DNA from 3 places in the Synechocystis sp. FACHB-383 genome. Region 2 is predicted to be linked to each of the others. Evidence: predicted binding sites of a transcription regulator. Region 2 holds the regulator's gene; each other region holds the start of a gene.
What was found. The regulator NtcA, encoded in region 2, controls nitrogen genes in cyanobacteria. The targets are predictions, from matches to a motif close to GTANCNNNNGNTAC.

Region 1: a site for NtcA is predicted at 2,168-2,181, ahead of glnA (type I glutamate--ammonia ligase). Genes of this name have one in related genera too.
Region 3: a site for NtcA is predicted at 2,264-2,277, ahead of H6G45_RS11035 (DUF3155 domain-containing protein). Genes of this name have one in related genera too.

The regions. Positions count from the first base shown of each region.
Region 1 covers NZ_JACJTJ010000057.1:14,496-18,781, reverse strand. Annotated here, with positions in the region: gene hik14 (high salinity-induced biofilm formation sensor histidine kinase Hik14) at 1-420, opposite strand, end outside; gene glnA (type I glutamate--ammonia ligase) at 663-2,084, opposite strand; gene H6G45_RS17350 (GNAT family N-acetyltransferase) at 2,295-2,819, shown strand; gene H6G45_RS17345 (NAD(P)H-dependent glycerol-3-phosphate dehydrogenase) at 2,962-3,915, opposite strand; gene H6G45_RS17340 (CHAT domain-containing protein) at 4,059-4,286, opposite strand, start outside.
Region 2 covers NZ_JACJTJ010000041.1:125,930-130,215, reverse strand. Annotated here, with positions in the region: gene H6G45_RS12475 (late competence development ComFB family protein) at 1-532, shown strand, start outside; gene H6G45_RS12470 (DUF3084 domain-containing protein) at 579-2,054, opposite strand; gene ntcA (global nitrogen regulator NtcA) at 2,064-2,741, opposite strand; gene H6G45_RS12460 (hypothetical protein) at 2,814-3,062, opposite strand; gene H6G45_RS12455 (alpha/beta hydrolase) at 3,309-4,286, shown strand, end outside.
Region 3 covers NZ_JACJTJ010000040.1:5,893-10,178, reverse strand. Annotated here, with positions in the region: gene H6G45_RS11045 (DUF29 domain-containing protein) at 271-726, shown strand; gene hik2 (two-component system sensor histidine kinase Hik2) at 755-2,062, opposite strand; gene H6G45_RS11035 (DUF3155 domain-containing protein) at 2,308-2,631, shown strand; gene gltS (sodium/glutamate symporter) at 2,907-4,112, opposite strand; gene leuS (leucine--tRNA ligase) at 4,237-4,286, shown strand, end outside.

The sequences.
Region 1 (4,286 bases), on a different contig from region 2:
TAATTCTAAGGATTGGATTTGGCGGGGATAGTGGTTCGCATAGCCAATCTCCTCTTCATTACCGGGCAATGGTTCAACCCACCGCACCACAAATTTTGAATCCACCCATTGGATCACCTGATAACCACTGAAACTTTCCGCCTGGGCCCTAGCATCTAACGCCCAATCTGTTTGCTCCGTTCCCGTTGGCGATCGTTCCCAACGTCCGGCCATTTGCTCCAGTTGACGGATGTGAATATTGAGTTGATTTTCAATTTGTTCGTGAATATTAATCAGACGATTGGTCAAAACTTGTTTGAGTCGCTGTTGAACTTGGTTGTGGAGAAAAAACCAAGTATTAACGGTCATTACCGATAGCCCTGCCCCGATGAGAAGTGGTAGTAGAGGGGAAAGTAGTAGACGACGCAGGGGAGATTTCATTCGCATCACGGTGGCACTATAACCATGATAAATCCCTGGTCAGACCATTGATTGGACTCAACAAATCTTTCTAAAAGAAAAATCGCCCCCCAGAATTTCCCATAAAGAAAGTTTCCGGTTGGCGATCGCCATTTGGTTTTCATCAGTCCTAGGCCAACCCAGTTAGTACCACCATCGGTGCATGGGGCCGGCCGTTGACACAGATTTTGGTTACTACCTAAAACCCGCTGAGATGGACTGGCTTAGCAGTCGTAGTACAAAGAGAACTCGTAGGGGTGGGGACGCAGACGCATGGGGTTAACTTCGTTGTCGAGTTTGTACTCAATCCAACTTTCCACAAAATCAGCGGAGAAAACGCCGGTACCAGTCAAAAACTCATGGTCTTTCTCCAACGCTTCCAATGCCGCCTCTAGGGAACCAGGGGTGGAAGGGATCTTGGCTAATTCCTCGGGGCTGAGGTCATAGATGTCCACATCCAAGGGTTCACCTGGGTCAATCTGATTTTTAATCCCATCAATACCGGCACAGAGCATGGCGGCAAAAGCGAGATAGGGGTTGGAGGTGGCGTCGGGGCAACGGAATTCCAGACGCTTGGCTTTGGGGTTACCACCGGAGAGGGGAATCCGCACGGAGGCGGAACGGTTACCTTGGGAGTAGGCCAAGTTAACGGGGGCTTCAAAACCGGGCACCAGTCGTTTGTAGGAGTTGGTGGTGGGGTTGGTGAAGGCTAACAGGGCGGGGGCATGTTTCAAAATACCGCCGATGTACCAGAGACCCATTTGGCTAAAGCCGGCATATTTGTCCCCGGCAAAGAGGGGCTGGCCATCTTTCCAGAGGGACTGGTGCACGTGCATGCCAGAACCATTATCGTTGAAGATGGGCTTGGGCATAAAGGTAACGGTTTTGCCGTACTTCTTAGCCACGTTTTTGATCACATATTTATAGATCATCAAGTTGTCAGCGGAATTGACCAACTTGTCGAACTTGATGCCCAATTCGTTCTGACCACCGGAAGCCACTTCATGGTGATGCTTTTCAATGGGAACGCCAAAGGCCGCCATGGTGAGCAACATTTCTGTGCGGATATCCTGGGCGGTGTCGGTGGGAGCCACGGGAAAATAACCCTGTTTGTAGCCTGGTTTGTAACCGAGGTTGCCCCCTTCCTCTTCCCGACCGGTGTTCCAACGCCCTTCCACGCTGTCGGCAAAGTAGAAGCTAGAATTTTCCGTTTGGCCAAAGCGAATGTCATCGAAGAGGAAAAATTCAGCTTCGGGACCAAAGTAAACTGTGTCGGCAATGCCAGTGCCACGGAGATATTCGGCGGCTTTGGCAGCAATGGTGCGGGGATCCCGGTTATACCATTCCCCAGTGCGGGGCTCCTTGATACTGCAAATCATGGTCAAGGTCGGTTCTTTGCAGAAGGGATCGATGGTGGCGGTGTTTGGGTCGGGCACCATGCACATGTCGGATTCATTAATGGCTTTCCACCCCCGGATACTGGAGCCATCAAAGGGAATACCTTCGGTGAAGGAGTTTTCATCAAGTTGGTCGTAATAGAAGGAGCAATGCTGCCAAATTCCCGGCGTATCAATAAACTTAAGGTCGATAATCTTAATTTTTTCGTCTTGGATCCACTTGAGGACTTCCTGGGGGGTTTTAGCCATTTTTTCTCCTTAGTGCAGTCAGATAGATTACAATTTTGCGCTGCGTCGAGTATCCATCGTAAAGAGTCAAGTAGTTAGAAAATGTATTTTTCGCTACCAATTTTTGCGACTCCGTTCTGGCGATCGCCTAGAAATGACGGAAACTATCGCAATTCCCATTAACATTTAGACTAGTGCCTATATCAACCCCGCAAGTACTAAAATATTGCTGTGATCCCATCTGACCTTTTCCTACGGGATGCCATCATTACGGATTTAGATTCTATTGTTGCTATTTACAATGCCAACATTCCCCAAAATGTAGCCACCGGTGATACCGATGCAATTACGGTGGAAAGCCGTCGTCAGTGGTTTGCGGACCATGGGCCAGACACCTATCCCCTCTGGGTGTTGGTAACGGAGCACAAGCAAATAGTGGGGTGGTTGGGTTTTCAGCGGTTTTATGGTCGCCCTGCCTACCATCGCACTGCGGAGTTGAGTATTTACCTTGACCCCCTCTGGCATCACCGAGGTTTGGGGCAGTATTTACTCAAAACGGCGATCGCCAAGGCCCCCCAGTTGGGGCTAAAAACGTTGCTGGGATACATTTTTGCCCACAATCAGCCCAGTATTCGTTTGTTTCAACGCCACGGTTTTGAGCAGTGGGGCCTATTGCCCAAGGTGGCGGAGTTGGGGGGCCAGGAACGGGATTTGTTGATTTTGGGATTACGCCTCAAAAGTTGTTCATCGGGGTAACTGTTGCTCCCGTCGCCATGGAGCCGCTTCAACTTTAGCAATGGGGAAGCTTTGAGCTGATTTTGCTCCCAATGAAAAAATCGCCTTGTTTAGACCCCTAACTCGGCCTGAATCATGATCATGATGGGAGAACAGGACCATATCAAAGATCAAAGTCTTCAAATTCTGCTTTCAATTCCCTTTCCATCAATGCTTCCACTGCCTGGGGCGGAGTAATTTTTCCGTGGAGCAAACGATAAACCTGTCTAGTGATGGGCACAGCAATTTTTTCTCGATTGGCAATTTTTATTAGTACGTCGGTGGTGTTAACCCCTTCGGCGGTGCCCCCTAGGTTGGCTAAAATCTCCTCCAGGGGTTGGCCTTTGGATAAACCATAACCCACCCGATAATTACGGCTGAGCATACTGGAGCAGGTAGCCAATAAATCCCCTAACCCCGCTAGGCCCCAAAAGGTGTCTGGTTGGGCCCCAAAATGCAGTCCCACCCTAGTGATTTCCGGCAAGGCCCTGGTGATCAGGGCGGATTTGGCATTGGTTCCCAGCCCCAAACCTTCGCATACTCCCACGGCGATCGCCATGACATTTTTTAGGGTACCGCCCAATTCTGTGCCTAGGGGATCGTTGTTGGTGTACACCCGAAAGTTGTCCGCTGCAAAAATGGTTTGGATTTCTTCCGCTGCGGCTTGGTCACTACTGGCCACCACCGTTGCCGCCGGCAAACCCTGGTCAATTTCCTTCGATAAATTCGGCCCCGACAAAACGGCGATCGGCTGGGAAGGTAGGGAGGCTTGCCAAATTTGGGAAGGGGTAGCCATGGTTTCAGGGTCTAAACCCTTGGTGGCCGTTACCAAAATAGTCCGCTTCTGGAGGTCCATGGCCTCTAATCGGGCCGCCACCGATGGTACCCCCTTGATGGAAACCGCCGAGACAATTACATCAGCCCCCGCCACCATGGATTCCAGGCTCTGCGGCGATCGACGAGACCAAACTTGGGTAGGAATGTCATTATTGTTCAACACATAGGCAAGACTAGAGCCCCAGGCTCCGGCCCCCAACACAACAACTTGGGGGGGAGTATTGGCATTGGCAAAGGACATGGTAGTTTTTCTGTAATTCGTCTTCGCCTCCATTATGGCCACGGATCGGCACCCCCAGTGGCCTTAGCGATTACAAATGGCGATATGGGTTAACGGCAAAGCAAAGGAAATGGGAGCACTGGCCCGACCAAGTTCTGTTCTTGTTACCAGGGACTCCCCACCAGGGTGAAACCGCTCCAGAAATAGGGATGAGTTAAATCCTGCGTTGCTAAGCGTTGCCGGATATCCGATGGTAAATCTACAAGGGAAATATTTGTGCCATCCCCAAGGATCAGATTGTCCCCCACAACTCGAATTTCTCCCTTGAGCAGACTTAATTGGGCTTGCTGTAGGGCTTTGGCCTTAATGGGGGCTGGTTGGAGTTGATCGTA
Region 2 (4,286 bases):
AACGTTGGTCTATGAGGAGATTGATAAGCAACTGCGTTTCTACCCCAAAAATCTGAGAAATTATCTCAATCTAACCGAGGTAGCTACCTATGCCCTCAATCGTTTACCTCCCCTCTATGCTTCCAGTGTTAAGGGAGTGGAGGAACAAAGGCGGGTGGCGGGACGCCAGTATCGCAGTGAGCTGACTTCCGCTGTTCGTCGGGCGATCGCCGCAGTAGAAAGGGATCCTCTGCGTAATTCGGAACCAATTGTTTCGGAAATTGAAGTGAACTATCGGGGCGCGGAAAGCACCCTAGGGCAAATTCAAGAGTTACTCAAGCGTTACCATCTGTTGGAGCCGGTGAACAAAGAGGTCACCTGGGACAATTGTCTGCCCCTCCTACGCCAAGCTTTTTTAAAGTTAACTACCGCCCAAGCTCCGCCGCCGCTAGGTGTTACTGAACGAAGAGCGGTTCCGCCGCCACCACCGCCACCGATCAGAACCCCCTCCATGGATGACCGTCAGATTGACCCGAAAAATACCCTCTGGTAGCTAGTCCGGCTCTTGATCTCAAGGGGATGGTGTCCAGGTTTGCCCATCAGTTTTCAAAGACAATTTCATTGCCCCTCAAGGCAATAATCCTGATTTTTAGCGGTCCCACCACCGACGTATTCTCAGCGGCGATCGCCCGCACCTCATTGGGGGGATTATCAGATTGGCGACGGAGTTGTTCAATAAAATCAATTAGGGTTTTAATGCGTCCATCTTCCACCTGAATGGGTCCCAGAATGCCTTCCCGACGGGCTCGGAATTGGGCGGCAGCGAGGAGATAATCAATCCGTTTTTGGACATCAACTTCGCTAAAGTCAGAGGATTCGAGGGAAATGGTGGCAATGGTTTCAGATTCTCGGAAAACTTGACGGTTAGGCACCACGTCGAAAAAGACGCGAATTTCCCTTTCTTCCTGCACATAATTCCCCGCCGATAGTACCCGGATAACATATTCCTGCCCTGGTTGCAGTTGGTTTTTAATGCTATCCACCTGGGCAGTGGTCACCCGGACAATGGGTTCATCGGGCACTGGCATATTGGGGGTTTTGACCAATTGCAGAGCGGTGCGATTGGCCTGACGTAATAATTGATCCACCGCAGCACTGACAGCTTCGGTGCTTACCACCTTTAGTCCACCAAAGGCCAATAACTGACCTCGCAGAATGGCAATTTGTTGCCCCCGTAATTCTTGGTAATCTTGGTAATAACGCTCTAGTTCTTCCACTTCCCTTTGCAGAAAACTGAGTTCCGTTTCTAGCCCCTGTAATTTTTCTTCCCGCACCTGGATGTCATTATCTTTAGCGGCGATCGCCTGGTCGAGTTGATCAATTTTGGTGTCCCGTTGATTGATTTCCGCCTGTAGTTGTTGGCGCTGGGCTTCCAAAGAAGCAAACCTCTGCTCCAAAGACTTCACCTGTTCCTGCTGGCGGGCAAGGACTTTCTCCTGTTGAGCAATGCGTTCCTGGCGTTTGGACAATTCCTGGTCTCGCAACTTCACTTGACTCTGGAGCTCCGTGGCTTCCGCCAATAGGGAGTCCTTTTGTTGATTTAACTCCGCCCTTTCCGCCGACAGATTAGTCACTTCCTGGCGCAAATTTCGGGATTGCTGGGATACCCGACGCAACAGTTGCAATGCCCTGGTGTAATTACGGTCTAACTCTCGACTCCGCTCTTGTACTAGCTTTTGCTCCTGACGTACTGCACTCAATTCTGATTCAATCTCCTCTTTGGCTTGGCTAGCCTGCTCCAATTCTGCTTTGGCCACCCTCAACTGACCCAAAATATCATCCAGTTGAAATACCCCTTCCCGCAGGGATTTACTAAAAGTGAACAAAATACCTAGGGTGGAAGCGGAAATTAGGGTACCAGTAATTACCGTCAACACCACTGCCGTTTGTCGGGGTCGTAGTGTAAACAAGCGTAGGCGAGCTTTCCCCACCTTACTGCCTAAATGATCCCCCAGCGCAGCAATGATCCCGCCCAGGACCAGGACAGAAAGAACCAGAATATAGGCACTGGTCATAGGGGGTGGCTAGGTAAACTGTTGACTGAGAGCAACGGGATTATGCACGGTAATTTTCTTTTTCGTGATGGAGATCATATTGCCTTCCCGCAAATCCCCCAAGAGCCTGGTCACCGTTACCCTGGTGGAACCAATGGCTTCGGCGATCGCCTGGTGGGATAACTTGAGGTCAATGCGAATGCCGTCCGGGGCAGGTACACCAAAATCTCTACAGAGGATCAACAAAAAGCTAACCAAACGAGAACCCATGTCCCGGTGGGCTAGGGTTTCAATCATCATTTCCGTCTGGAGGATGCGGGAAGAAAGGCCCTGCAACATTAACAATGAGAGGTCGGGATGCTCCTTGAGAGCCTGTTCCACCTGTTCAATGGGGGCAGACAGCAACTCCACCGGAGTAAAAGCCACTGCGTGATAAAAACGGTCAGAACGTTGCCCTGTAACTAACGATAATACCCCAAAAACACTGTTCTCCCTCAGCAGAGCGACGGTGATCTCTTCCCCTGCTTCGTAGACCCGAGATAACTTAACCGCTCCCTTGAGCAAAAAATAAACCCGTTCCGCCGGATCCCCAGGAAAAAAAATTGTTTTACTCCTATCAAAAGTTTCCACCACCGGGGGCATCAACTCACTGCCTAAGCGTCGAAACACTGCCGCTAGGGGACGATCTTGGGTTAGGGACTGATCCATGCACGTTCACGGTAATGGGGGCATCAAGGGAAGTGCAAAACCCCATTCTGTATCAAGATTATACACAATGGATTACATGCGCTCCACACTGCCAAAGAAAATTGGTTCCACCCGGATGGCAACGATCGCCGAAGGTCGCACCACCATGTACTCACCTTGAATATTTTTGATCGGCACACTGATAAATTCCTGGGAGTCGTGCTTGGGCACAACTTCGTTGCTGTACCATTTTTGAAAATCTTGAATGGTCATGAAGCGGACTTCTTCCCGATGGCCATTGGCCAAAAACAGGTGGATGGCAAATTCGTCGGCTTTTTGCATGGTCAGGGTCCCTAATGATCTCGTCTAGATTATCCCCCATTCCGTGGACGGAGCAACGGTGACAAAAGGTCCAGTCTAGATTGCCTCTGTTGAATTTTAGGTAACAAAAGGTAACGAAGAAAAAAATAACTTTACGTTAGGGGCAATGGCAAAAAAATTGCCTAGAATTAGCTCAGGTTTCTTGCCTATTGCTCCAGTCCAGCAACTTGGTTGTTCCCGCCCTTTATTAACCCTAATATGACTTCCATGGTCACCTTCCCCTCAAACCTCCGTCGTTGGTTGCAGTCCATTTGTTTGGGAACTCTCACGGCGATCGCCGTCCAATTGCCGGGCAAAACCGCAGAAAATATCTTTTTTACCTACGGGCCCATTAAGTTGACAGTGCGGGTGGAATCCCTGGAACGATTTGTGCAGGATGGCACTGTGGACTCCAATCTCAGCTTTTTATTCAACCTAGTGGGAGCCTCCGAAGAAAAACTGACCAAGTTAAGGGAAATTATGGGGCTCCGGGCAGAGGTAGACCCCGTGGTGCTCAGCAACTTTTTTAACACTAGTCTGGGGGAAGATTCCTTAGCTCGGGCCGCGTTTATTCTCAATGCGCCTTGGGGAGCTAACTCCAAATATGGCATTCGGGCGGCGATCGTCCAGGCTGCTCAGGATCCCGAGGGGGGATTAAGCCTGATCAATTTTATTAGGAAGTATCCCACCGACATTCATTTCCAAGGGGAAGTCGTAGAACAGAGGGCCAGGGCAGCCCAACTGTTAGTCAATGCGTCCCAACACTTTATCCAGAAAATGATTGCCCTCTCGGAAATTGAAGCCGCTTCAGAAGGGGAGATTGACTTTAGCGTCTTGCCTGACCCCACTGAAATGGGCCCCTACGGTGTGGCTCCCAAGGAAACCTGGTGGTTAACTGACCAAGGTCGTAACCGTCGTTTTTATGTGGATGTGTACCGTCCCCAACGCTGGAAACCGGGTAAAACTCCAGTTTTAGTTTTTTCCCATGGTTTAGCCTCTCGCCCTGAAGATTTCGATGTTGCCGCCGAAAAAATGGCTTCCTATGGTTTTGTAGTGGCTCTGCCCCAACACCCCGGTAGTGACATTCTCCAGGCCCAGGCTCTGCTCAACCGCACTTCTCGCCAAGGTTACTATCCCACGGAATTTATTGACCGACCCAAGGACATCAGTTATGTCATCGATGAGTTGGAACGCCGTAATGCCAGT
Region 3 (4,286 bases), on a different contig from region 2:
GGTAGAGATATGCGGTCAAAAATTGCCAGGAAAGACAGTTTTTAACTAGGATGCAACGCCCAAAATTCACTTGTTTGGAGCTATCACTAAAACGGCCCTGCGCCATGCCCAGTCCGTTTGTAAATCAGAAAATATTATTCTCACCTGAGAAAAATGATAGAAGTAGTTGTCAGGTGGTAACTACGGAGTGAAAGTGGAGCTTGGGTTACTGGAGAGAACAAGTAGGATTGACAAAGTGTTAGACCGAAAACCACAGAATTGATATGTGTTATGGAACATTCTGGTTTGTACGAGCAGGACTTTTATGCCTGGACCCAGAGCCAAGCCCAAGCTTTGAACAATCAACAGCCGTCATTACTGGATTGGCAACATCTCAAAGAGGAGATAGAAGCTTTAGGAAGGCAACAATATCGTGAATTAGTCAGCCGTTTGGCCGTTTTACTGGGTCATTTATTGAAGTGGGAATTACAGCCGGAACAGCGTTCCCGTAGTTGGTTTCTTACTATTCGGGAGCAACGCCGGGCCATTCGCCGCCATCTACTCCAGAACCCTAGCTTAAAGTCCCGTTTACCCCAAGCATTGGAGGATGGCTTTGAAGCGGGGGTGGATCTAGCTTTACGGGAGACCAACCTGCCTATTCGTGTTTTTCCTGAAGTCTGTCCCTATCCATTAGCAAGGGTTTTACAAGAAAATTTCCTTTGTGATACCAGTCAGGACTGGGGCTAGGGTGAGGGCAAGAAAACTGGGTTCGATGTCAACCTGGCTTTTCCCCAGGGGTTAGCCAGAGAGTGAAAGTGGAGCCTGGGCGATTCCTGTTGGCAGATAAACCATTGGGGCTAGTGACAGTAATTTTGCCCCCCATTTGGGCTACTAGATCCGCCACGATCGCCAAACCTAAACCTGTGCCGCCAATGGGCCCCTGGGCTTGGGTTCCCCGATAATTGCGCTCAAAAATCCTTTCTTGATCCTCCTGGGGAATGCCATAACCCGTGTCGGCGATCGCCAATGTGACCCAATCCGTGCCAGAAGATCGGCCGCTTTCTAAGGCAAGATTAACTTCTACCCGGCCACCGTTGGGAGTGTATTTAATGGCATTGTCTAAAAGATTATTAACCACTTCCCGCAAAGCTAAACGGTTAGCAATCACCAGGGCATCAATCAAAGCAATTTGGGCCGTTAAAGTAATATTTCTCTCGGCGGCGATCGCCTGGTGGGCCAGCAAAATAGGGGGCAAAACTTCCGTTAGGGAAAAACTGGCCAGGGGCATAGTTTCGTCATGATCCGCCGGAGGCAAAACCTGGATTGTGGCCGCTGGATCGCTTGGCAAAAGGGGCACTGTCTCAGGGCCTTGATGTTGGCTCGCTTCAAAACTTTGTAACAACTCCTGGAGATGTTCCCCCTGGCGCACAATGCCTTCCACCACCTGTTGACTTTTGTCGTCCCCCTGCCAACGTTTGAGCAGTAGCTTACTAAACGTTTTTAGGGCAGTGAGGGGATTGCGGAGTTGGTGCAAGAGGTCAGCCCAATGTTGTCGCTCCCACTGGTATTGTTGATTTTGCTCCTCCCAGGCCTGGCGGTACCAATCCTGTTGTTGATCCAATAGGCAGGCCACCGCTAAAGATTTGGCGATCGCCTCCAACTGCACCATTTCCTCCCCATGCCACTGGCCTTGGCTACGGTGAATTACCAACAGTCCCACCATTTCTTCCCCGTAAACCAGAGGTAAAACCAAGCGTTTGTCCGCATCGAAGGGGGGAGGCTCCAAGCGACTGCGGCGACTTAACTGACCCACCCCCACGGGAACCGCCGGCAAAGACAAATCGTCTGTCGGGGGAGACGATTCCCCTTGTGGTAGACTAATTAACCCATAACTTTGCGATTCAGCTACTGTTGGACTATGGGAAACCACCAACGGTACCAACCCCTGCTCCGTTTCTTCTTGGTTTAGATAAACGCCACACCAGTCCACCTGCAATCCCTGTTGCAAAAGCCGAACCTGCGACTGACAAAGGGCAATCAACCCGGCACTGGGGGAATACATTGATGAAATGGAACCAGCCATGGAGCTTATGGTGGGGCCAGGCCCCGGAGGAAATGTTAAGAAATATTAAGATTTAAATTGGTCTATTTATGGCCCTGGGGGGCAGTTTTGGGGGTGAAACCCTACCTAAATGGTGTTTAGAATCAGCGATCCCCTTAGCACCGCAAGGGCTGGAGAGGCTTGATATTTAGAATTAGACCGGATATAATCGACACGGCTTTTGTAACTATCATTACAGCATATCGCTGAAATAGGAGGTAACTGGGTTGGCACGCAAACGCAAACGGAAGAGTCGTCGTCGTCAAGAAGGTCGTAAGATTTTGGAGCTTGTTCCTCAGTTTAATATTGAAAGCGGCGAGGATAAGCCCGTCACGGCCGCTCGTCGCTACATCCAAGCTAACGAAATTCAGCCCCCGGCCTTGCTCATTGTAAAACGAAACGAGCACACCACTGATCGATATTTTTGGGCCGAGAAGGGATTGTTTGGGGCCCAGTATGTGGAAGAGAATCATTTTCTGTTCCCCAGTCTGCGGGAGTATCAACTTCCCACCCCTAGCACTAAAACCCCTGTGGGTGCTGGGAGCCGTTAACTGAACGGTTTCTAAGCAATGGCAAAAACAGACTAAATCGGTTTTACTGGGGCTGACTTTCCTTAGCAGGTTAGATCCGAAGTAGGTTTTGGGTACAAACTCTGCCTAAATTCGGAGGAAGGAGTGGTTAGTTTTCATTTCCATTCTTACCCGAAAAGCTCTGTCTCGATCAGATCCTGTCATGTTTTGGCAACTGAGTCCACTCTAGCCTCCGGGTTGGGGTGGCTGTTGCTGGGCATTAATAATCCTGATCATCCTTGCCGCCACAGTTCGGCCTAGCCAAGGAAATTGAGAAATTGCTGGATGACAAAGGCGTTGGCAATGTCAATGAAGAAAGCTCCCACCAGGGGCACAACGATGAAGGCCTGGGGGGCAGCACCGAACTTTTCTGTCACTGCGGTCATATTGGCGATCGCCGTGGGGGTAGCCCCCAGGGTTAAACCGGAATAGCCGGAGGAGATCACCGCCGCGTTGTAGTCCTGGCCCATGAGGGGGAAAACAACGACAACGGTGTAAATTACTGTGGCTATGAATTGGACTAGGAGGATAATGGCAATCACTCCACCAATGCCAGCCAAAGTCCAGAGTTGTAAGCTCATCAGGGAAATGGCCAGGAATAGTCCCAAACTAACGTCGGAAATTAACGCTAGGGAAGGGGTTTCCGCTGGCCAAGGAAATTGTTTGAATACGAGGGGAATGGTATTGGTGAGAATAATACCTGCCAGCAAACAGGAGACAAAGGCCGGCAACATCAGTCCCAGACCGGCGATCGCCACGTTGATTTCAAAGCCTAAGCCGATGGTTAGACCAATGACCAAAATGGACTGGAGCATGGTGTTGTAGTCAATTTGCACATTCTCCTGGTCCCGCCGGATGCTAATGGTTAAATCTTCGCCGTTGGCATCCGGTTGTAATTGGTTACGAATGATTAAAAATTTGGCGATGGGCCCTCCCACAATGCCCCCAAACACCAAACCAAAAGTGGCGCAGGCTATGGCAATTTCCGGTGCGTTGGTAATGCCGCTCTGGTAAAAAAGGGGAGACCAGGCGATCGCCGTACCATGGCCGCCACTGAGGGAGATGGAGCCGGAGAGTAAGCCCACCGGTAACGCCTGTCCCAACAACGAAGCCATGGCGAGCCCGACTAAATTCTGCACCACTAAAAAGCCCACCGCCAGCCCCAACAGAATTAACAGGGGTTTTCCACCCTGGAGCAAAGTTTTGAGTTTAGAAGAGAGACCAATACAGGTAAAGAAAATAATTAAAAAAGCATCCCGAATGGGAAAATCAAAGGCTATTTCTGTACGAAAAATTCCATAAATTAGCCCGAAAAAGAGAGAAGCCAATACCCCACCGGAAACGGCATCGGGGATGTTAAAGCTCTGCAAAAATTTGATTTTTTTAGTGAGATATTTGCCAACGTAAAGCACTAAAATTGCGACAATAATTGTTTGGCGTACGTTGAGTTGAATGGTTTCCATAATCGCGCATCTTAACCTCTACAAAGCCATTGGTCTAGGAGGGTAAAGGCCCAAACCTAGGCCCAGGACAGAATGGTATACTAACAAGCCTGTAATCAACTGGGCTTAGGAGATCTTGGTCGTCGTGGCATCCCCATACAACGCTGGTGAAATCGAGCAAAAATGGCAACAAAG